Regions from separate parts of the Nonomuraea sp. NPDC050328 genome, predicted to be linked through region 3. Evidence: riboswitches for the same ligand, from Rfam matches in the RefSeq annotation. Region 3 holds a riboswitch; each other region holds the start of a gene.
The links. A riboswitch is a leader RNA that binds a small molecule or an ion and turns the genes downstream of it on or off. The one in region 3 is predicted to bind thiamine pyrophosphate.

Region 1 (7,219 bases), on a different contig from region 3:
TGCCCTTGTCCACCGGCGACTTGGCCTTCGGCACCTGGGCGATGACGGTGCACGGCTCGGCCTCGTCGTCCACCTCGCGCACCTGCACGGGCAGGCCGAGCGACTCCAGGTGCGCCTTGGCGTCGTCGCGGGACATGCCGTTCACGTCCGGCATGAGCAGGCCGTCGCTGATCCGGATCTCGACCTGGGTGCCGGTCTTGACCCGCTCGCCGGCCGGCGGCCGGGACTCCAGCACCTTGCCCCGCGCGACCTGCGGGTTCTCCACCCGGCGCACCTTGCCGACCTTGAGCCCGGCCTCGGCCAGCATGACCCGCGCCTGCTCCTCGGTCATGTCGCGCAGGCCCGGCACGGTCACCAGCTTGGGCCCGAGCGAGGGCACCAGGGTGATCGTGGACGCCTCCTCCACGGAGGTGCCGGCGACCGGGTCGGTGGACAGCACCAGGCCCGCGCCGACCTTCCCGTCGTGCCGGCCCTCGGCCAGCTTGACCTTGAAGCCGCGCGAGACGATCGCCCGCTGCGCCGCCTCGACCGGCCGCCCGAGCAGGTCGGGCACCTGGACGTAGGTGGGCTGCGCGAAGAACCACGCGCTCACCCCGACCGCGCCCACCATGATCACGGCCAGCACGATCAGGAACCAGCCCGCGCCCTTGCGCTTGGCCGGGCGGGGCTCGGCGGGCACCTCGGCCCGCGGCTGGATGAGCGTGTGCGACGGGCTCAACTGCGGCGTCGTGCCCGGCCCGCCGGGCTGCAGGTGCTGCCCGGTCGCCGGCGGCGCCGACAGCCCCACGCCGCTGCCGGGCATCGAGGCATGGCCCATCGACCCGTTCGGCAGCGACGCGTGCGGCATCATCCGGTGCGCCTCGACCGCCGCCACCAGCATCGCCGAGGCGTCGGCGTAGCGGGAGGCGGGCTCGTGCCCGGTGGCCTGGCCGATCAGCGCGTCGATCAGCGGCGTGCCGGTGGGCGGCACCGTCTCGTGCACGTGCTTGTAGGCGACCGCCATCGGGGTCTGCCCCTCGTACGGCTGCCGCCCCGTGATCAGCTCGAAGAGCATGATCCCCGACGCGTAGACGTCGCTGCGCACGTCCGCCCCGCCGGTCGTCACCTGCTCCGGCGACATGTAGCCGATGGTGCCGATCATCATCCCGGTGCGCGTCTGGTTGGTCGCCTCGATCGCGCGGGCCAGCCCGAAGTCCACCACCTTGACCCGGCCGTCGTCGGTCAGGAGCACGTTCTCCGGCTTGACGTCACGGTGCACCATGCCCGCCTGGTGCGCCGAGCCGAGCGCGGCCAGCACCGGGATCATCAGCTCCAGCGCCTCGCGCGGCGCCAGCCGGCCCCGCTCGCGCAGGATGTCGCGCAACGTCTTGCCCGGCACGTACTCCATCGACAGGTACACCACGTCGCCGTCGGTGCCCTGGTCGAAGACGTGCACGATGTTCGGGTGCGACAGGCTCGCCACCGACTTGGCCTCGCCGATGAACCGGCGCACGAAGGCCGGGTCCTCGGCCAGCGAGCGGTGCATCACCTTGAGCGCGACCGTGCGGTCGAGCCGGACGTCCAGCGCCAGGTAGACGCTGGCCATGCCGCCACGGGCGATCCGGGACTCGACGCGGTAGCGCCCGTCGAGTAGCCGCCCGACGAGGGGGTCCGCAGTCGTCGTGTCCACACGCCGAGTTTACGGGCGATTTGCCACCGCGAGGGTTTGACCGCCCGAAACCGATGCTGGATTGACTCTCACGGGGTTAGCGGGGACGAGGCGTGGGCATGGTGCCGCCTCGGGATGCGCCCGGCCAGCCGCGCCTGCCGCCCGGCCTGGACCGCCGCGCGCATGGCCGAGGCCATCAGCTCCGGCCGCTGCGCCCGGGTGACCGCGGTGGCCAGCAGGACGGCGTCGCAGCCCAGTTCCATCGCCAGCGCCGCGTCGCTCGCCGTGCCGATGCCCGCGTCGAGGATCACCGGCACCCCGGCCGCCTCGACGATCAGCTCGATGTTGTGCGGGTTGCGGATGCCGAGCCCGGAGCCGATCGGCGCGCCCAGCGGCATCACCGCCGCGCAGCCCGCCTGCTCCAGCCGCCGGGCCAGCGCCGGGTCGTCCCCGATGTACGGCAGGACCACGAAGCCGTCGGCGACCAGCCGCTCGGCGGCGTCGAAGGTCTCGATCGGGTCGGGCAGCAGCGTGCGCTCGTCGGCGATGACCTCCAGCTTGACCCAGTCGGTGCCCAGCGCCTCGCGCGCCAGCCGCGCGGTCAGCACGGCCTCACCGGCGGTGAAGCAGCCCGCGGTGTTGGGCAGCACCTTGATGTCGCGCTTGCGCAGCACGTCCAGCACCGAGCCGCGGGCGGCCGGGTCGAGCCGCCGCATCGCGACCGTGGTCAGCTCCGTGCCCGAGGCGGCCAGCGCCTGGTCGAGCACCTCCAGCGACGGCGCCCCGCCGGTGCCCATGATCAGCCGGGAGCCGAACCGCTCGCCGGCGATGACCAGCTCGTCCGCCGCGAGGTCCGGCGTGCCCTCAGCCACCCTGCACCGCCGTCAGCACCTCGAGGCGGTCGCCGTCGCCGAGCGCCGTGGACTCCCACGCGCCCCGCCGTACGACCTCGTCGTTGACCGCCGCGGCGACGCCGGTGGTCTGCTCCGTCAGCGTGCGTACGGCTTGCGCCACGGTCGTGCCCTCCGGCACCTCACGCGCGGCGCCGTTGATCGTCACCTTCATCAGAACCTTCCCGGCGAGCACAACGCGGCCAGCTCGCTCTCCTCGCCCTGGATGATCGCGGCGGTGAGCGGGGCGAGCAGCACCCCGCCGCGGTGGTGCCCGGTGGCCAGGGCCAGGCCCGGCTCCGGCGCCGGGCCGATCAGGGGCAGGTTGTCGGGCGTCCCGGGCCGCAGCCCGGCCACGCACTCGACCAGCTCCAGCTCGGTGACGCCCGGCACCAGCTCGCGGGCGTCGCGCAGCAGCTCGTAGACGCCGCCCGCGGTGACGCGGGTGTCGAAGCCCAGCTCCTCCTGCGTCGCGCCGACCACCAGCTCGCCGTCGCCGCGCGGGACGAGGTAGACGGGGTTGCCGTGGACCAGGCCGCGCACGCAGCGGGTGAGCAGCGGCTCGGGGGAGCGCAGGCGCAGGATCTGGCCCTTGACCGGCCGGACCGGGACGTCGTGCAGCGCGCCGCTCCAGGACCCGGCGGCCAGCACGACCCGCTCGGCCTCCAGATCCTCGGGCCCGCCGTCGAGCCCGCCGCCGAAACCGCCGTCGAATCCGCCGTCGAATCCGCTGCCGGGCCCGCCGTCGGATCGCGCCAGCCGTACGCCGTGGACGCGGTCGCCGGAGCGGAGGAGAGCCTCCGCGCGGGCGGCCACGAGCGGCACGGAGAGCCGGGTCAACGCGGCCAGCAGGGCGCGGGTGAGCCGGCGGGGATCGACCCAGGCGTCGCCGCCGGCCAGCAGGCCGCCGCGCACCGAGGGGGCCAGCATGGGCTCCAGCCGCCGGCACTCGCGCCCGGTCAGCCGCTCGACCGGCAGCCCGAGCCCGGCCATGAAGGCGGCCAGCTCGTCGAGCGCGGCCAGGTCGTCGGCGTTGAAGGCGACGTCGAGCGTGCCGTCGGTGCGGTAGTCGAGCAGCGCCGCCCAGTCGGGTTCGCCGAGGTCGGCGGCCAGGTCGGCGGCGAACTCCGGCCAGCGGCGCAGCGAGGCCGAGCCCAGGCGCAGCAGCGCGGTCTCGGTGTAGGCGGTCTCGCTGACCGGGGCCAGCATGCCGGCCGCGGCGTGGGAGGCCCCGGCGCCCGGAGCGGGATCGACGACGGTGACGGGACGCCCGGTGCGGGCCAGCCGCCAGGCGACGGCGAGGCCGGCGACGCCCCCGCCCACGATCACATCCATGTCCGCTCCCTTCGCCGGCATGATCCGGATCAGGTGTCTGCGGTCGAAGGCCGCCAGCCTTCCTCTCAGCCCGGTGCAGCCGGACTCCCGCGCGTCTTGCGGCTCCAGCCTACTAGGGTCGGAGCCGTGAATCATGTCGTGGTGGTCGGCGCGGGCCTGGCCGGGGTACGCAGCGTGGAGGCCCTGAGGGGCCGTGGGTACGAAGGCGGGATCACCTTGCTGGGGCAGGAGCGCCACCGGCCCTACGACCGGCCACCGCTGTCGAAGGCGGTGCTGCTCGGCGAGACGGACCGCACCTACGTGGACGTCGACCTGGAGGCGATGGAGGTGGACTTCCGCCCCGGCGTGGCCGCCAAGGGCCTGCGCGAGGGGGTGGTGGAGACCACCGAGGGCGAGTTGCCCTTCGACGGCCTGGTGATCGCCACCGGCGCCGACCCGATCCGGCTGCCCGGCGACGGGCCGCAGCACGTGCTGCGCACCATCGACGACGCCCTGCTGCTGCGGGCCACCTTCGTGGCCGGGGCGCGGGTGGTCGTCGTCGGCGCGGGCTGGATCGGCGCCGAGGTCGCGACCGCGGCCCGCCGCGCCGGATGCGCGGTGACCGTCGTCGAGGCCGGCCGGGCCCCGCTGGCGCACGCCGTCGCGCCCGAGGTGGGAGAGCGGATCATCCCCTGGTACGACGGCATCGACCTGCGGCTCGGGGCCATGGTGAGCGAGGTGGACGAGGGCGGCGTCCGGCTGACCTCCGGCGAGTTCCTGGACGCCGACGTGGTCGTGGCGGGCATCGGCGTACGGCCGGCCGTCGAATGGCTCGCCGACGCCGACATCGACCTGCACAACGGCGTGGTGACCGACGAGCACCTGCGCACCTCGATGCCCGGCGTGGTCGCGGTCGGCGACTGCGCCGCGTGGTGGTCGCGCCGCTACGGCCGCCGGCTGCGCGTGGAGCACTGGGACACCGCCCTGGGCGCCCCCGAGGTGGCCGCCGCGGCGCTGCTCGGCCAGGACGAGGTCTACGACCCGGTCCCGTACTTCTGGTCGGAGCAGTTCGGGCACATGGTCCAGTTCGCCGGCGACCCGCAGGAGGCGCGGCTGCTCTACCGCGGCGAAGGCGAGCCGAAATGGACCGCGTGCTGGCTGACCAGCGATGATCGCCTCGCCGCGATTCTCACCGTCGACCGGCCGCGCGACCTCGTCCAGGGCCGCCGGATCATCGAAGCGGGACAGCATCTTGACGCGGCGCTGCTGGCGGATTCACAGGTCCCCCTACGAGACTGTGTAGTTTGAGCAAGGACGGCGTGTGGTAGTTGTGGTGTCGTGACGCTCTCTGTTGCACAGATCGACCGGGACACCGAGCAGCTCGTTGACGAGTGGCTCACGCTCCCCGAAGTGGCCAAGCGGCTCGACCTTTCGATCGGCCGCGCCAAGCAGCTCCTCAAGGACCACAAGCTCCTCGGCGTGCGCCGGGGCAGCGGCGGTCCGCAGGTGCCCGCCGTCTTCCTCGACGGCGGCGAAGTGATGAAGGGACTGCCCGGCACGCTCACCGTGCTCCTCGACTCGGGATACGACGACGTCGAGGCTCTGCGCTGGTTGTTCACCCCCGACGACTCGCTCCCCGGCTCGCCCATCGAGGCGATCAGGGCCGGTCGTCACACCGAGGTCAAGCGACGTGCCCAGGCCCTCGCTTTCTGACGCTCGGCTCTACCTCTGCACCGACGGCCGCCGCGACCGCGGTGACCTCGCCGACTTCCTCGACGCCGTGCTCGCCGGCGGCGTCGACATCGTGCAACTCCGGGAAAAAGGCCTGGAAGCACGCGAGGAGCTCGCGCTCCTGGAGGTCTTCCGCGAGGCCTGCGACCGGCACGGCAGGCTCCTGGCGGTGAACGACCGGGCGGACATCGCGTACGCGGCCCGTCCCGACGTGCTCCACCTGGGCCAGGACGACCTGCCCGTGCCCGTCGCGCGCGAGCTGCTCGGCGACGACATCCTCATCGGCCGCTCCACGCACTCCACCGCGGAGGCGTCGGCGGCGGCCGCCGAGGAGGGGGTCGACTACTACTGCTGCGGGCCGATCTGGCCCACACCCACCAAACCCGGACGCCACGCGCCCGGCCCGGAGCTGCTGAGACACGCCGCCGGGCTCGGCGCCGCCCGCCCGTGGTTCGGCATCGGCGGCATCGACCTGGACAACCTCGACGAGGTCCTCTCGTACGGCGTGCGCCGCGTGGTGGTGGTCCGGGCGATCACCGAGGCGGAGGACCCGGGCGCGGCCGCGGCGGAGTTCGCCAAGCGGCTAGCCGCCGCCACCTGACCGACCATCCCTCGTGCCCGGGCCGCAAAGCCCGGGCACGGCTCTTTCCCGCCCGCTTGCCCCGCCCTCGGGCTCAGGTCTTGCGGGAGGCGGCGCGACTTGTCCTGCCCGCGGGCTCAGGTCTTGCGGGAGGTGGCCGCGACCGCCAGTTCGGCCAGCGCCGCCTTGGCCTCGCCGGTGACCGGCGCCTTGTCCAGCACCGCCAGCGACTCCTCCAGGTAGGACCCGATGAGGTCCTCGCACTCCTGCAACGCTCCAGTGTCCTCGATGATCGAGCGGAGCGCCGCGACCCCCGCGGCGTCGAGCTCCGGGTCGCCGAGCAGCCGCCGGATCGTCGCCGCCTCCGCGGCCGAGGCCGCCGCCAGCGCCTTGGCCACCAGCATCGTCCGCTTGCCCTCCCGCAGGTCGTCACCGGCCGGCTTGCCGGTCTCGGCCGGGTCGCCGAAGACGCCGAGGATGTCGTCCCGGAGCTGGAAGGCGATGCCCACCCGGGTGCCGTAGCCGACGCACAGCTCGTCGATCCAGGGCGCGCCGCCGGCGTTGCCCAGCGTCAGGCCGAGCCGCAGCGGCTGCTCCACCGAGTACTTGCCGCTCTTGTAGAGCGCGACGCGCAGCGCGGAGTCGAAGGTGTTCTCGCCGTGCGCCTGCTCCAGCAGGTCGAGGTACTGGCCGCACATCAGCTCGGTGCGCATGTGGTCGTGCACCGGCTGCGCGGCGGCCAGCGCCTCGGGCGGCAGGCCGCTGGTGCGCCACATCTCGCCCGACCAGATGAGCAGCAGGTTGCCCAGCAGGATCGCCGCGCCCTCGCCGAACTGCGCGGCTGAGCCGTACCAGCCGGACCGCTCGTGCAGGGCCTGGAAGCGGCGGTGCGCCGAGGGCATGCCCCGGCGCAGGTCGCTGGAGTCCATCACGTCGTCGTGGACGAGCGCGCTGGCCTGCAGCAGCTCCAGCGAGGCGGCGGCGGCGACGATGGCCGGCGTCTCCGGCCGGCCGGTCGCGCGCCAGCCCCAGTAGCAGAAGGCCGGGCGCAGGCGC
Region 2 (7,219 bases), on a different contig from region 3:
TCGACGGCCGGATCAACACCATCGCCGGCGTGCTCGACGACTACGAGGGCCGTCCCGCCGACGGGCCGGGCACCAACTGGCTGCTGGTCGGCTCCGACAGCCGCAAGGGCCTGACCGCGGCGCAGCGCCGCAAGCTGGCCACCGGCCGCGCGGTCGGCCGGCGCACCGACTCGATGATGTTGCTGCACGTCCCCGACGGCGGCGGCCGGTCCACGCTGGTCAGCCTCCCGCGTGACTCGGCGGTCACCATCCCCGGCAACGGCCGCAACAAGCTCAACGCCGCCTACTCCGACGCGATCAAGGGCGGTGGGCCGCAGTTGCTGGTGCGGACCGTCGAGGGCGCGACCGGGCTGCGGATCGACAACTACATGGAGATCGGTTTCGCCGGGTTCGTCGGCATCGTCGACGCGGTCGGCGGCGTCGAGATCAACGTGAGCGAGAACATCAACGACCCCAAGGCCGGGCTGAAGCTCAAGAAGGGCAAGCAGGTGCTCAGCGGCGGCGAGGCGCTCGGCTACGTGCGCACCCGCTACAACGGCGCGCTGCCCGACTTCGAGCGGACCAAGCGGCAGCGGCAGTTCCTCGGCGCGGTGGTCAAGAAGGCCGCCAGCCCGGGCGTGCTGATCAACCCGTTCACCGCCATCCCGCTGGCCACCGCGGCGACCGACTCGGTCGACGTCTCCGAGGGCACCGGCGCGTTCGACCTGCTCTCGCTCGGCCTGGCCATGGGCGACAGCCCGGTGACCACGGTCGTGCCGTTCGGCGGCGTCGAGCAGGTGGGCGGCGGCGAGGGCGTCAAGTGGGACAGGGAGAAGGCGCTGCGGCTGTTCGACGCGCTGGCCGACGACAAACCGGTGCCGAAGGACCTGCTCAGCGCGGGCTGACGTTGTCCACAGCCTGTGGACCGTACTCTGGACGCATGCCGGAACTACCCGAAGTGGAATCTCTCGTCGAGTTCCTCCGCGACCGGGCCGTCGGCCACACGGTCCTCGGCGTGGACGTCGTCGCCTTCCAGGCGCTGAAGACCTTCGACCCGCCCGTCACGGCGCTGGGCGGGCTGGAGATCACCGGCGTGTCCCGGCACGGGAAGTTCCTCGACCTCGACTGCGACGGCCTGCACCTGGTCATCCACCTGGCGCGGGCCGGCTGGCTGCGCTGGCGTGAGGACCTCTCGGGCGCGAAACCGGTCCGTCCCGGCAAGGGGCCGCTGGCGGTGCGGGTACGGCTGTCGCCGAACGAGCTGGGCCTGGCGCCGGGCTTCGAGCTCACCGAGGCGGGCACGCAGAAACGCCTGGCCGTCTACGTGGTGAAAAATCCGGACGAGGTGCCGGGCGTGGCCGCCCTCGGCCCCGACCCGCTCGACCCCGCCTTCACCGTCCAGGCCCTCCAGCAGATCCTGGGCGGCTCCCGCACCCAGATCAAGGGCCTGCTGCGCGACCAGAAGGTGATCGCCGGCATCGGCAACGCCTACTCCGACGAGGTGCTGCACGCCGCCCGGATGTCGCCCTTCAAGATCGCCTCGTCGCTGACCGAGGCCCAGGTCGCCGACCTGCACGAGGCCATCGTCACCACCCTGCGTGACGCGGTGGAGCGGGCGCACGGCCTGGCGGCCAAGGACCTCAAGGCGGAGAAGAAGTCCGGCCTGCGCGTGCACAACCGGGCGGGCGAGCCCTGCGACGTGTGCGGCGACACCATCCGCGAGGTCTCCTTCGCCGACTCCTCGCTCCAGTACTGCCCCACCTGCCAGACCGGCGGCAAGCCCCTGGCGGACCGGCGGATGAGCAAGTTGCTCAAGTAGCCTGGTGGGCATGACGGTTCCCGAGATTCAGGCCCGCGAGGTGCCTGCCGACGCCTACCTGCTCGACGTGCGTGAGCAGGTCGAATGGGTGGCCGGCCACGCCCCCGCCGCGGTGCACATCCCCCTGGGCGAGTTGCAGATGCGGGTCGAGGAGGTCCCGGCCGACCAGACGCTCTACGTGCTCTGCCGGATCGGCGGGCGCTCCTACAACGCCGCCGCCTGGCTCAACCACATCGGCCGCAAGGCGGTCAACGTCGAAGGCGGCATGCAGGCGTGGGAGGCCGCCGGCCGGGAGATGGTCAGCGAGACCGGGCAATCCCCTTTCGTGGCCTGATGTGACATAATCCGGTCGAAAATTTCAGACCCGCGGGAGCTTGGGGCAACCAGGCTGAGAGGGCGACTACCGCTGTCGCCGACCGCATGAACCTGTCCGGGTAATGCCGGCGTAGGGAGTGTGTGATGGCGCATGTCGCCGATCCCCATGCAGAAGTGCCGCTGACGCTGGACGAGGCGCCCCCGAAGGTCCTGGGGGTGCTCGACCAGAGCGCGTTCTGGGCCAACCTGGGCATGAGCCTGCTCGGGTTCGCCTTCGCGTTGTTCATGATCGACCCGCTGGTCAGCGGCACGCCGCTGAGCGTGCCCGCGGCGATCACCGCCACCGTGGTGGGCAGCCTGATCGGCACCGCCATGGTGGGCCTGGCCGCGGTGCCCGGCGCGCAGACCGGGCGGCCGGCCATGGTGCTGCTGCGCGGGCTGTTCGGGGCCAAGCTGTCGTACGTCCCGACCCTGCTCAACGTCATCCAGATGCTCGGGTGGGGCGCGTTCGAGCTCTGGGTGATCTCCAAGGGGGCCCAGGCGATCTTCGGGACGGCTGTGCCGTACGCGGTGTGGGTGATCGTGGCCGGGGTGCTCACCGTGGTCCTGACGATCTACCCGCTCGGCGCGATCCGGCTGATCCGTCGCGTCGTGACCGCCGGCGTGATCATCTCGACGGTGTGGTTCGCGGTGGTGCTGGTCGGCGAGGCGCCGCCGGTCTCCGGCACGTGGGACGCCTTCGTCCCGGCGGTCGACTTCGTGATCGCGCTGTCCATCTCCTGGGTGCCGGTGGCGGCCGACTTCGCCCGGCACTCGCGCTCCAGCGGCGCGGCCTTCGGCGGCGCGGTGATCGGCTACAGCCTGGCGCAGGTGGCCTGCCTGGTGATCGGCGTCTACGCGGTGGCCATCGCCGGGCACCAGGCGGTGCTGGCCGACTCGACCGCGGTGTTCGCGCCGTTCGTCGCGGCCCCGCTGGGCGCGTTCTTCTTCGGCATCCTGGTGCTGCGCGAGACCGACCAGTCCTTCGCCAACAACTACTCGACCACGATGTCCCTGCAGAACCTGCTGCCCAAGGTGGACCGGCGGATCCTGTCCGTGGCGATCGGCGTGCTGACCATCGGCGTCGCCCTGGTCGTGGACGTCAACTCCTACGGCGCCTTCCTCAGCATCATCGGCGCCGTCTTCGTCCCGATGTTCGCCGTGCTGACCGTCGACTACTTCCTGCTCGGCGGCCGGGCCCGCTGGAACACCGCCGACGACGCGCCGAGCCGCTGGCTCATGGTCGTGCCGTGGGTCCTCGGCTTCGTCACCTGGTGGATGCTGGCCGCGCCGCCGAAGGTGGCGTGGTGGGCGGCGATCTGGAACGGCGCCCGCGAGGCGATCGGCTTCACCCCTCAGCCGTGGATGAGCGCGGCCCTGGGCGCCTTCGTCGTCTCGGCCCTGGTGACCTGGCTCATCGGGCTCGGTTCTCGACGGTGAGCAGATGCCGCTTGGCGGCTGCGCCCCCCGCGTAGCCGCCGTCGTCGGCCACCCGGTGGCACGGCACGATCACGCAGACCGGGTTGGTGCTGAGCGCGTTGCTGATCGCATGGAGCGCCTGGGGCCGCCCGATGCGTTCGGCGAGCTCCGCACGCGTGGTCGTGCTCCCGTACGGCACCGCCGCCACCATCTGCAGCACGGTCCGCGAGAACGGCGTGGCGAGCTGCAGGTCGGCGGTGACGGTGAAGGCGCGCAACCGCCCGGAGAAGTAGGCGTCGAGCTCGCGCCGCACCGGGTCGAGCCGGCGCGCGTCCGGCCCGATCGACCCCCCGGCGGTACGGCTCAGCCGCTCGAAGACGACGTGCTCGTCCTCGTACCCGCAGGAGGCCACGCCCCGCGCGGTCACGGCCAGCACCAGCCGGCCGACCGCGCCGTCGTAGGTGCCGAAGGCGATGTCGGGCGGGCCTTCGCCCCGATAGTCGGGAGAGGTCACTCTAAGCAGTGCGTCCAGGTCTGACATGGTGAGCGCAGCGTATCGGACGGATCGGCCTGCGGAGCGCCCGTGACGTCGGCACTATGGAGAGGTGAGTGGCGACTGGGACGACAGCTTGGCAGAGGCCGTGCTCGCCAGCTCGCCCAACGCCGTGGTGGCGCTCGACCGCGACCAGACCGTGCTGGCCTGGAACCCGGCCGCCGAGCGGCTGTTCGGCTGGAGCGCCGAGGAGCTGGTGGGACGGCGCGCCCCGATCGTGCCGGGCGAGCTGACCGCCGAGCACAACGCGGTGCTGGAGCGGGTGCGGACGGGCGGGCAGGTCTCCCTGCGCACCAAACGCTTCCGGCGCGACGGCACCCTGCTCGACCTGCGGGTGGACACCAGCGCGTTGTGCCAGGGCGCCTCGGTGGTCGGGTACGTGTGCGTCCATCACCTGGTCCGTGACGACATCGCCGCGCGCAGCCGCGGAGCGCGCCGGGCGCAGCTCGTGCGCAAGCTGACCGACGTGGTCGGCGACATCAACGCCGCGCTGGAGCTGCCCGCGGTGCTCGACCGGATCGCCGCCAGCCTGAGCGAGCTGACCGGCGCCGACGCGGGCGGCTTCGTGCTGATCGAGGGCGACCGGCTGCGGCTGGTCTCCTCCCACCGGCTGCCCGAGCACCTCAAGGGCTCGACGGCCGACCTCAACGCCAGCCTGGTCGGCAAGCTGATGCGGACCGGCAAGACCGTGCTCCTGGAGAGCCACCACCTCGACGACCTGATCTGGGCCGAGCTGCCCGGCCTGCACACCATCGCGCTCGGCCTGGCGGCGGTGGGCGGCCGGCCGTACGGCGGGCTGTACGCGCTCTTCGCCGACCGCAAGCCCGGGCATGTCGAGCTGGAGCTGCTGGAACTGCTGGCCGGGCACGCCGGCATCGCGGTGAGCAACGCGGTGGCCTACCAGGACGCGGTGCGCCAGCGGGCGCACGAGCGGGCGGTCTTCGACGCCAGCGCGGACGGCATCGCCGTCCTGGACAGCGCGGGCGGGGTGCTCCAGTGGAACCCGGCGGCCGGGGAGCTGACCGGCTTCACCGCCGAGGCCGTGCTGGGCGGGCCGCCGCCCTTCCCGCTGCCCGAGCCGGGGGAGAAGCTGACCGTGCAGCTCGACACCGGGCGCTGGATGGACATGGTGGCCGCCCGCATCGAGGAGACCGGCGAGGTCGTGGTCGACTTCCGCGACGTGACCGCGGCCAAGGAGCTGGAGGAGGCCAAGGACCTGTTCCTGGCGACCACCAGCCACGAGCTGCGCACCCCGATCACCATCGTGCGCGGCTTCGCCAGCACGCTGGACGCGCGCTGGGACAAGATGACCGACGCCGAACGCCGCAGCGCGGTGCACACGATCGCCGAGCGGGCGCGCTCGCTCGGGCAGCTCATGGACCACCTGCTGCTCGGCGCGCGGGCCGGGGCCGACGAGTTAGCCGTGCGGATCGAGACCTTCGACCTGGCCGAGCGGGTCCGCGCCGCGACCCTGGGCCTGCCGGTGCTGTCGGACCGGCACCGGGTCGAGGTCTCCCTGCCGGCGGAGCTGCCGCTGGTCAGAGGCGACGCGCTGGCCACCGACATCATCCTGGGCCAGTTGCTGGAGAACGCCTTCAAGTACTCCCCGCACGGCGGGCTGATCTCCGTGGAGGCCTGGGCCGAGGAGGACACCGTGGTCGTCGTGGTGGACGACGAGGGCCTCGGCATCAGGCCGGACGACCGTGAACGGATCTTCGAGCGGTTCGTCCAGGTGGACAGCGGCGACCGGCGCAAGTTCGGCGGCGTGGGACTGGGCCTGTACATCGTGCGGTCCCTGGCCCGCGCGCAGGGCGGCGAGGTGACCGCCCACCCGAGGCCGGGGGGAGGGACCAGGATGCGGCTGGCGCTCTTTATCGAACCCGACACACCGGTGCAGTAACGATGTGGTCACGGATCTGCTGATCTATCGTCCAATGTAGACAAGCCGTAATCGGTCGCCGGTTTCTGTGACCGTGCAACGGGGCATTTCGGTCGTACCGGGGTGTGTTCCCACTGTGGGTCCACGGGGGGACTGGGATCGGGGAGGTGGGTGTGTCGAGCGTGGTGCTACTGCCCTACGCACCGTCCAGCGTCGCCGTCGCACGCCAGCGCCTGAGCAGCGAACTGCAGGAGTGGGGGATCTTCTCCGGGGCGATCGACGATGCGGTGCTGGTGGTCAGCGAGCTGCTCAGCAACGCCCTCCGGCACGCCCATCCTCTGCCGTCCGGCATGGTCCGGGTGGCCTGGCTGCTGAGTGACGATCTGGTGGAAGTGGCGGTCAGTGACGGGGGTGCGGCGACCGAGCCGAGGGCGGGCCGACCGGCCCTGTCCTCGCTGGGGGGCCGGGGGCTCGGAATCGTGGAGTACGTCGCGGAGAAGTGGGGTGTTCGCCATGAAGGCGAGGTCACCACGGTCTGGGCCGTCGTCCCCGCGCCGCACGTCGTAGCTGCTGAGCCGGCGTTGAAGGAAGCCGGTTAGGCGTAGAGGACTGCTCGTTCTCCGTAGGTCCACGCTGCGGAGATCAGCAGGTAGAGGCCGGCCGCCATCGGGAGGAAGAGGGCGGCCACGGCCGAGCCGAAGGAGAACATCGGCAACATCTTGCGCAGCATTTCGGGCTGGTCCTCGGGTAGCTTCGCCTTCACCTTGCGTGAAGTCAGCCAGGCCACCACGACAATGGCCGCGACCAACACCACAAAGACCAAAAATGGCCCGCTGATCAGACCGTAATTGGCGACCACGCCGGCCAGCGTCAGTCCGAGCGGGTCGTACCCGACCAGAGCGGTCGGGTGCGTGGCGACCTGATACATCAGCCACAGGAACGGCATCTGCGCGAAGGCCGGCAGGAAGCCCGCGAAGGGCGAACTGCCCTCCTTCGCGTAGAGCTCCCGCACCTCCTTCGTCATCCGCTCCGGGTTCTTGGCGTACCGCTTCTGGATCTGCTTCAGCCGCGGCGCGAGCCGCTCACGGATCTTGGCGGTGCGGGCCTGGCGGATGCTCAACGGCAGGAGCAGCAGCCGTACGGCAAGCGTGAACCCGACAATGACGACGGCCGGGTGCGCGAGCCCGGTGATAAGCGCGACGAACGAATCGATCAT
Region 3 (7,219 bases):
CCGCTCGGTCGTCGTGGGCGAGGGCCTCTTCGAGGGTGCAGCCGAGCTCTTCGGCTACGGCGCTGGGGATCGCTCGGTCCACGAACGGCACGTCCAGGCGTTCGGCTACGGCGGGGCCTATGACGCTGCCCGCTGTGCCGTATGTCGCCGAGATCGTCACGACCCGCATATGTCCAGGTTAACCCTGGGGTGGGGGTATTCCTAGGCTTCGGGGCGTTTGACCGCCTCCCCCGCCTTTCCCCTGGAGAGGCCACCGTCCTTCCGCTGCCCGCCGTCCCATATTCGGGAGGCAGTCACCGTCCTCCCGCCGCACAGGAGCACCACCCACCGCACGGGTTGGGCGCCGCATCGGTGCCCCCTGGAGGCGGCACCGGCCTCCGCCGTCTCCCCCTTTCCTTGAAGAGGGTCACCGTCCTCCCGCCGCACAGGAGCACGGACCGTCGCACGGGCTGGCCGCCGCATCGGTGCCCCCTCCCTGGAGGCGGCACCGACTTCCCGTCGCGCGGGTTGGCCGCCGCGTTGGTTGGAGGGTGGCGGGTCAGGCCCCGGGTCGGTGGGGTGGGGCCTGACGCGGCGGGCGGGGATTAGAAGAGGGCGCTGGCGAGGGCGCGGCGGGCCTTGGCCAGGGCGGGGTCGTCGGAGGGCAGGGCGTCGAAGAGGCCGAGGAGGTGCTTGCGCACCCGGTCACGGTCGTCCCCGGAGGTGCGCTTGACGACGGCGACCAGGCGGGCGAACGCCTCGTCCACCGAGCCGGACAACATCTCCAGGTCGGCCGCGAGCAGGGCGGCGTCGAGGTCGGCGGGGTCGGCCAGGCGGCGCTGGACGTCGGCCGGGTCGGCGTCGGCGGTGCGCTGGATGAGCCCCACCCCGGCCAGCCCCATCCGGGCGTCCTCGTCGGCCGGGTTGCGGGCCAGCAGCCGCTGGTAGGCGGCCGCGGCCGCGTCGAGGTCACCTTGGTCGATGGCCTGCTCGGCGGCGGCGAGGTCGGGGTCGAGCGGCGCCTCCTCCGGCGCCGGGGCGTCGTCGTCGAACTGCGGCCGCAGCGAGGGGTTGGCCTCGTAGAACTGCTCGATCGCCCCCATGAGCTCGTCCACCCAGCGCCGCACCTCGGGCTCGGGCAGCACCTGCTGGAATCCGGTCACCGGCTGGCCCTGGAAGATGGCCAGCACCGTCGGCACCGCCTGCACCCGCAACGCCGCCACGATCTGCGGGTTGAGGTCGACGTTGACCTTCGCCAGTACGGCGCGGCCGCCCAGCTCGCCGACGACCTTCTCCAGCACCGGGCCGAGCTGCGCGCTGGCCTGCGAGCGCGGGGACCACAGGTCGAGGATGACCGGCACGCTCATCGAGCGGTCGACCACATCGGTGGTGAAGCTCTCCTCGGTCACGTCCACGGTCGACGCCGAAGACGCCTGCGGACCTGCCGCCTCACGCCGGGCCTGCGCCTCCAGAGCCTGCTTCCTGGCGCCCAGATCGATCGCTCCGTAGAGCGATCCGGGCCTAGAGATGTCCGCCATGCTCCTCATCTTGCCGCATGGCGAAGTCACCCGCCGCCACCCGCAGGGTGCGGAGCAGGTCGAACATCTGGCTGAGGTCGGCTTCGCCGTACGCGCCCATGCCGAAGTCGGCGGCCATGAGGTCGGCGGTGGACTGGCGGACGACGTCCCGGCCACGGTCGGTGATCTCGGCGAGGACGCCGCGGCCGTCGCGCGGGTTGCGCAGGCGGCGCACCAGTCCGGCCCGCTCCAGCCGGTCCACCGTGTTGGTGACGCTGGTGGGATGGACCATGAGCCGCTCACCGATCTTGGACAGGGGGAGCGCGCCGGTTCTGCTGAAGGTCAAGAGCACCAGCGCCTCGTACCGGGCGAAGGTCAAGTCATAGGGCTTGAGCAGTGCGTCCAATTGCGACAGCAGGATCTGGTGCGCTCTCATGATCGAGGTCACGGCGGCCATGGCGGAAGAGGGGCCGAAGTGCACCCTCCAGGTGTCCGCGGCTCGTTCGATGGGATCGAAGGGCAGGTTGAGCGACACAGCGCTACGGTAGCGCCTGATTTGGGCAGCTACGGAGCGCGACGGCTTGACCAAGAATCGGGACGCCAAACATCACGCTCAGTTATGGTTCTCGCACAGGGGGTCACCTACCGGGGGGTAGTTGATGTATGTCAACAGGGCTCGGCGTGCGTGAGCACGCCGGCGTGACGCGCGAGGAGCTCAAGCACAGCGCGCTGGTGACCGTCGCGGTCCTCATGGCCGTGGGGCTGGTCGCGGCGTGGAGCGTGCTGATTCCGGGCGTCGACGCATGGGAGAACATCGTCGTGGCGGTGATCGGGTCGCTGCGGCTGACCGGTCCGGTCGCCGCGGCGTTCGCCGCCTGGGTGGCGCTGCGCAAGCGGCGGGCGCTGCGGGGGCGGTCGGTCGGCGCGTGGCGGGCGCTCAAGGCGCCGCTGGCCATCGTGGTGGTCGTCGCCGGCGCGTTCGGGGCGACGGTACTGGTGCTGGCGGTCAAGACCGTCCTCACCGAGCAGGCCGGGCGGGTCAGCGTGCCGGGGCTGGCCATGGGCATGGCGGGGCTGGCGCTCTACGCGATGATCGGCTGGGTCATCGGCTGGCTGCTGCCGCACGGCTGGACGCCGGCGCTGACCGGGCTGGCCTCGTACGTGGTCTTCAGCTGGCTGGCGCCGGCCAGCACCTGGCTCGACCGGCTGACGCCGGGCACGGGCGAGCCGTACGACCTGTTCCAGGGGTTGAGCGCGGCGGCCTTCCTCGACCAGACGTTGTGGCTGCTCGGGGTGACCGCGACGATCCTGCTCGGCTGGGCGGCCTGGGTGACGCGCCAGCGGCTGGCGCTCGCCGCGGCGCTGGTGGCGGTGCTGGTCGCCGGGGTCGGCGTGGCCCGGCTGCTGTCGCAGGGCGCTTCGGACGAGCACGCCTCGATCGCCTACGCCTGCCAGGACTGGCCGATCACGGTCTGCGTGCACCCGGGCATGCGCGGCGGGCTGACCGAGCTGTCGGCGGCCTTCACCAAGGTCGCCTCGCGGCTGTCGGGCACGCCGGCCGCCTTCACCCGCGTCGAGCAGCGCCCGCTGGACAGCGAGCTCAAGGCGGGCTCGGGCGTGGTGCCGATCCACATGGCGGACCTGTCGCCCGGCTTCGCCGAGCAGGCGGTCGGCGCCTACGTCGAGGGCCTGGCGGCCCGGTGCGAGCGCGAGACCGGCGCGGGCTACCGCGAGATCGTGGTGGCGTGGCTGCTGGGCGAGCCGCTGCCGGGCGGGCCGCTGCCCGAGCACCAGTCGGCCGCGGCCTGGTTCTCCGGCCTCAGCGAGCACCAGCGGCGCGGCTGGCTGCGGATGTTCTACAACGACTTCCAGTCGTGCCGCCTGTCGGCGCGGCACTTCGGCGGCGAGCCCGCCGCGATGGCCGGACGGGCGCGGCCCAACCCGGGCGTGGTGCAGCTCTACCCGGTCCGCCAGAACGCCACCGTCACGGGCGTGTCCTGGCCCGGCACCCGCTGAGCGTACGGCGCGGCCTGCCGTACGCCGTGGAGCCTTCCGGGGTGACCGTGGCGGGCGCGCGACTCACTTCTCACCCCCCGGACGCCATGATCGCCTGGCGAGGGGGTAGAGAGAGGCCCATGAAAACGACTCCCATGGCGCTCGGGTCCCGGCGCCGCCGGTGGAGATATATCGCCCTCGCCTTAGTGCTGCTCGCCCTGGCCGTGGTGGGCGTCCGGCTGGTCTGGTCGTGGGCCGACCCCTTCGGCGAGCAGACGGTGGACCGCAGCCAGCCGGTGCTGCTGCAGTCCATCCACAACCTGAGCCGCTTCGAGGCGGCCACCGGCAGCTTCCAGGTCGTGGTGGACCTGGAGAAGGACGCCAACTTCCTGCCCGACGCGATCAAGGGCTCGCGCACGCTCTTCGTGGGCGCCGGGAACGTCGACGCCTACGTCGACTTCTCGGGACTGGCGAAGGACGCGGTGACGGTCAACCAGGACCGCACCCAGGCGACGATCAAGATCCCGCGGGCGCAACTGGAGAAGCCGAACCTGGACAACTCGCGCTCCTACGTCTTCGCCCAGCAGCGCGGCTTCGTCGACCGGGTGTCGGACTTCCTCGCCGGCTCCCCGCCCGACCAGCGCGAGCTCTACACCCTCGCGGAGAAGAAGATCAACGAGGCGGCCCTGGCCAGCGACCTGCGCAACCGCGCCGACACCAACACCAAGCTCATGCTGGAGGGCCTGCTGAAGTCGCTCGGCTTCACCAAGGTCAGCGTCACCTTCACCGACGGAGCCTGAGGCCGCGGCTCCCCCTGCGGGAGCAGGGAACCGTACCTAGGCGTCACCCGTACGGGCTAGGACCGCTCACCGCCTCCCGGATAAGGCATCTGCCTCATGCGGGAGGCCATGGCTTAGCGCGAAGCTTGAAGCATGTTCAACGACATTCACTTCCTCGCCGCCAAGCACCAGCTTGAAGAGATGCGCCGGGACGCGGCGATCGAGCGGCAGCTCCGCAAGCTGCCCCGCTTCCCTCGTTTCGGCCGCCCGTAAGCTGGGAATCGACCCCGCCGGGTTCGCCCAGCTCCCGCGGAGACTCCTCCGCGAGCACTGATCGGTCGTCTAGTAGAGTCGCGCATGACGCGGGGTGCCCGGAATGTCCGGGCTGAGAACAGACCCGTCGAACCTGCCCTAGTTAGCACTAGCGAAGGGACCGTCATGTTCAGCGACGACGTCTGGGCACGGACCGCCAAGCTGCTCGAGGCCATCCACGAGCACCCGTTCAACACCGCGCTCGGCGAGGGCACCCTCGACCGCGAGCGCTTCGCCTTCTACATCGTCCAGGACGCGCGCTACCTGGAGGCGTTCTCCCGCGCGCTGGCGACGCTGGCCGTACGCGCGGCCGACCCGGACGAGATGGCCTTCTGGGCGCAGAGCGCGCACGGGGCCATCGCCGCCGAGCGCACCCTGCACGCCGGCTACATCGAGGAGTACGGGCTGACCGAGGCCGACCTGGCCGGCGTCGCCACCTCGCCCACCGCGCTGGCCTACTCCTCCTGGCTGCAGGCCACCGCGCTGTCGGCGCCCTACGAGGTGCTGGCCGCCGCGGTGCTGCCCTGCTTCTGGGTCTACCAGGACGTCGGCCAGTCGCTGGTACGGCGGAGCACCCCGAGCCACCCCTACCGCGCCTGGATCGCCACCTACGCCGACCCGGCCTTCGAGGCCTCGGTCACCCAGGCGCGCCTGATCACCGACCGGGCCGCGCTGAGCGGCGACACCGGCGCGATGACGGCCGCCTTCGTCCGGGCCACCGAGTTCGAGTACCTCTTCTGGGACAGCGCGTGGCGCCTGGAGACCTGGCCCACGGCCCAGTGGCTGTCCTGACCCGGCGCTCAATACGCCGGGCCGGACAAGCGGATCGGGTCAGGGCACGCGGATGATGAGCGCGTCGCCCTGGCCGCCGCCACCGCAGAGGCCGGCCGCGCCGAGCCCGCCGCCGCGCCGCTTGAGCTCGTGGGCGAGGGTGAGCACGATGCGAGCGCCGGAGACGCCGATCGGGTGACCCAGCGCGATGCCGCCGCCGTTGACGTTGACCTTGTCCAGGTCGACGCCGAGCTCCTTGGCCGACTGGAGCACCACGCTGGCGAACGCCTCGTTGATCTCGACCAGGTCGAGGTCGCCGGTGGTGAGCCCCTGCTTCGCCAGGGCGTGCTTGATGGCGTTGGCCGGCTGCGACTGCAGCGAGGCGTCCGGCCCGGCCACGTTGCCGTGCCGGCCGATCTCGGCGAGGTACGGCAGGCCGAGCTCCTCCGCCTTGGCCTTGGACATCACGACCACCGCGCAGGCGCCGTCGGAGATCTGCGAGGCCGAGCCGGCGGTGATGGTGCCGTCGGCGGCGAAGGCCGGGCGCAGCCGGGCGAGCGTCTCGGCGGTAGTGTCGGCGCGCACGCCCTCGTCGTCGGCGAACAGCCCCTTCTTGGGCACCTCGACCGGGACGATCTCGTCGGCGAACACGCCGTTCTTGATCGCGGCGGCGGCGAGCTGGTGGGAGCGGGCCGAGAAGGCGTCCTGCTCCTCGCGGCCGATGCCGAGACGGGTGTTGTGCCGCTCGGTGGACTCGCCCATCGCGCACTGGTCGAAGGCGCAGAACAGGCCGTCGTGCGCCATCGAGTCGAGCACCGTGGACGAGCCGTACTTGACGCCCTTGCGCAGGCCGGGCAGCAGGTGCGGGGCGTTGGTCATCGACTCCATGCCGCCGGCGACGACGATCTCGAACTCGCCGGCGCGGATGAGCTGGTCGGCCAGCGCGATGGCGTCGAGGCCGGACAGGCAGACCTTGTTGACGGTCAGGGACGGCACGGTCATCGGGATGCCGGCGTTGACCGCGGCCTGGCGGGAGGGGATCTGGCCGGCGCCCGCCTGGAGCACCTGGCCCATGATCACGTAGTCGACCTGCTCGGGCGCGACGCCCGAGCGCTCCAGGGCCGCCTTGATGGCGATCCCGCCCAGGTCCGTGCCGGAGAACCCGGACAGCGAACCCAGCAGCTTGCCGATCGGCGTGCGAGCTCCGGCGACGATGACGGAACCAGACATGGGGGCCTCCACTGGAACGAAGACGGCGTCGTTTGACACGATACCGACATGCTGCTGCGCATCGATCACGTCGGTATCGCCTGCCATGACCTGGAGGAGAAGATCAAGCTCTTCTCCGAGCTCTTCGAGCTGGAGGTCGTCACCCGCGAGGTGAACGAGGAGCAGGGTGTCAAGGAGGCCATGCTGCGGGTGGCCGGCGACTCCTACATCCAGCTCCTCGAACCGCTCAGCCCGGACTCGCCGGTGGGCAAGTTCCTCGCCAAGCGGGGCGAGGGGGTGCACCACGTCGCGTTCGGCGTCGGCGACGTCAAGCTCACCATGGACGAGATCGCGGCGAAGGGCGTCAGGCTCCTCGACAGCGCCCCCAGACACGGGACCATGGGGTCATCCATAGCGTTTCTGCACCCCAAGGACGTGGGAGGAATGCTGACGGAACTAGTCCAGTCCGCCAAACACAAATAACGTTCATAAGTAACGGGTAACGCAGATAGTCGGACGGGGCCTCTAAGCCGTCGACACCGGAGTACGCTGGCTTTCCACCGGACATGGAGCCTGGCCGCCGAGCCACCGGCTCCTGGCTCGGATGCCCCGAACCCCCCGTCCGGCACGTGTAGCCGTCTCGACAACCCAGGATCG

Region 1: linked by a shared signal. The riboswitch ahead of ACIBG7_RS09790 (FAD-dependent oxidoreductase) and the one ahead of ACIBG7_RS01210 (TenA family protein) in region 3 are both predicted to bind thiamine pyrophosphate.
Region 2: linked by a shared signal. The riboswitch ahead of ACIBG7_RS40685 (purine-cytosine permease family protein) and the one ahead of ACIBG7_RS01210 (TenA family protein) in region 3 are both predicted to bind thiamine pyrophosphate.

The regions. Positions count from the first base shown of each region.
Region 1 is NZ_JBITIW010000002.1:780,259-787,477, forward strand. Features, by position in the region: gene pknB (Stk1 family PASTA domain-containing Ser/Thr kinase) at 1-1,669, opposite strand, end outside; gene ACIBG7_RS09780 (thiazole synthase) at 1,738-2,520, opposite strand; gene thiS (sulfur carrier protein ThiS) at 2,513-2,713, opposite strand; gene ACIBG7_RS09790 (FAD-dependent oxidoreductase) at 2,713-3,873, opposite strand; TPP riboswitch at 3,863-3,974, opposite strand; gene ACIBG7_RS09795 (NAD(P)/FAD-dependent oxidoreductase) at 4,000-5,160, shown strand; gene ACIBG7_RS09800 (Rv2175c family DNA-binding protein) at 5,191-5,565, shown strand; gene thiE (thiamine phosphate synthase) at 5,543-6,184, shown strand; gene ACIBG7_RS09810 (polyprenyl synthetase family protein) at 6,301-7,219, opposite strand, start outside.
Region 2 is NZ_JBITIW010000016.1:150,682-157,900, forward strand. Features, by position in the region: gene ACIBG7_RS40670 (LCP family protein) at 1-884, shown strand, start outside; gene ACIBG7_RS40675 (DNA-formamidopyrimidine glycosylase family protein) at 920-1,798, shown strand; gene ACIBG7_RS40680 (rhodanese-like domain-containing protein) at 1,809-2,132, shown strand; TPP riboswitch at 2,155-2,267, shown strand; gene ACIBG7_RS40685 (purine-cytosine permease family protein) at 2,258-3,592, shown strand; gene ACIBG7_RS40690 (methylated-DNA--[protein]-cysteine S-methyltransferase) at 3,567-4,085, opposite strand; gene ACIBG7_RS40695 (PAS domain S-box protein) at 4,177-6,024, shown strand; gene ACIBG7_RS40700 (ATP-binding protein) at 6,177-6,602, shown strand; gene ACIBG7_RS40705 (membrane protein insertase YidC) at 6,599-7,219, opposite strand.
Region 3 is NZ_JBITIW010000001.1:258,044-265,262, forward strand. Features, by position in the region: gene ACIBG7_RS01185 (cytidylate kinase-like family protein) at 1-169, opposite strand, end outside; gene ACIBG7_RS01190 (tetratricopeptide repeat protein) at 585-1,517, opposite strand; gene ACIBG7_RS01195 (MarR family transcriptional regulator) at 1,501-2,031, opposite strand; gene ACIBG7_RS01200 (hypothetical protein) at 2,178-3,512, shown strand; gene ACIBG7_RS01205 (DUF4230 domain-containing protein) at 3,632-4,291, shown strand; TPP riboswitch at 4,624-4,721, shown strand; gene ACIBG7_RS01210 (TenA family protein) at 4,709-5,374, shown strand; gene ACIBG7_RS01215 (acetyl-CoA C-acetyltransferase) at 5,414-6,583, opposite strand; gene mce (methylmalonyl-CoA epimerase) at 6,632-7,045, shown strand.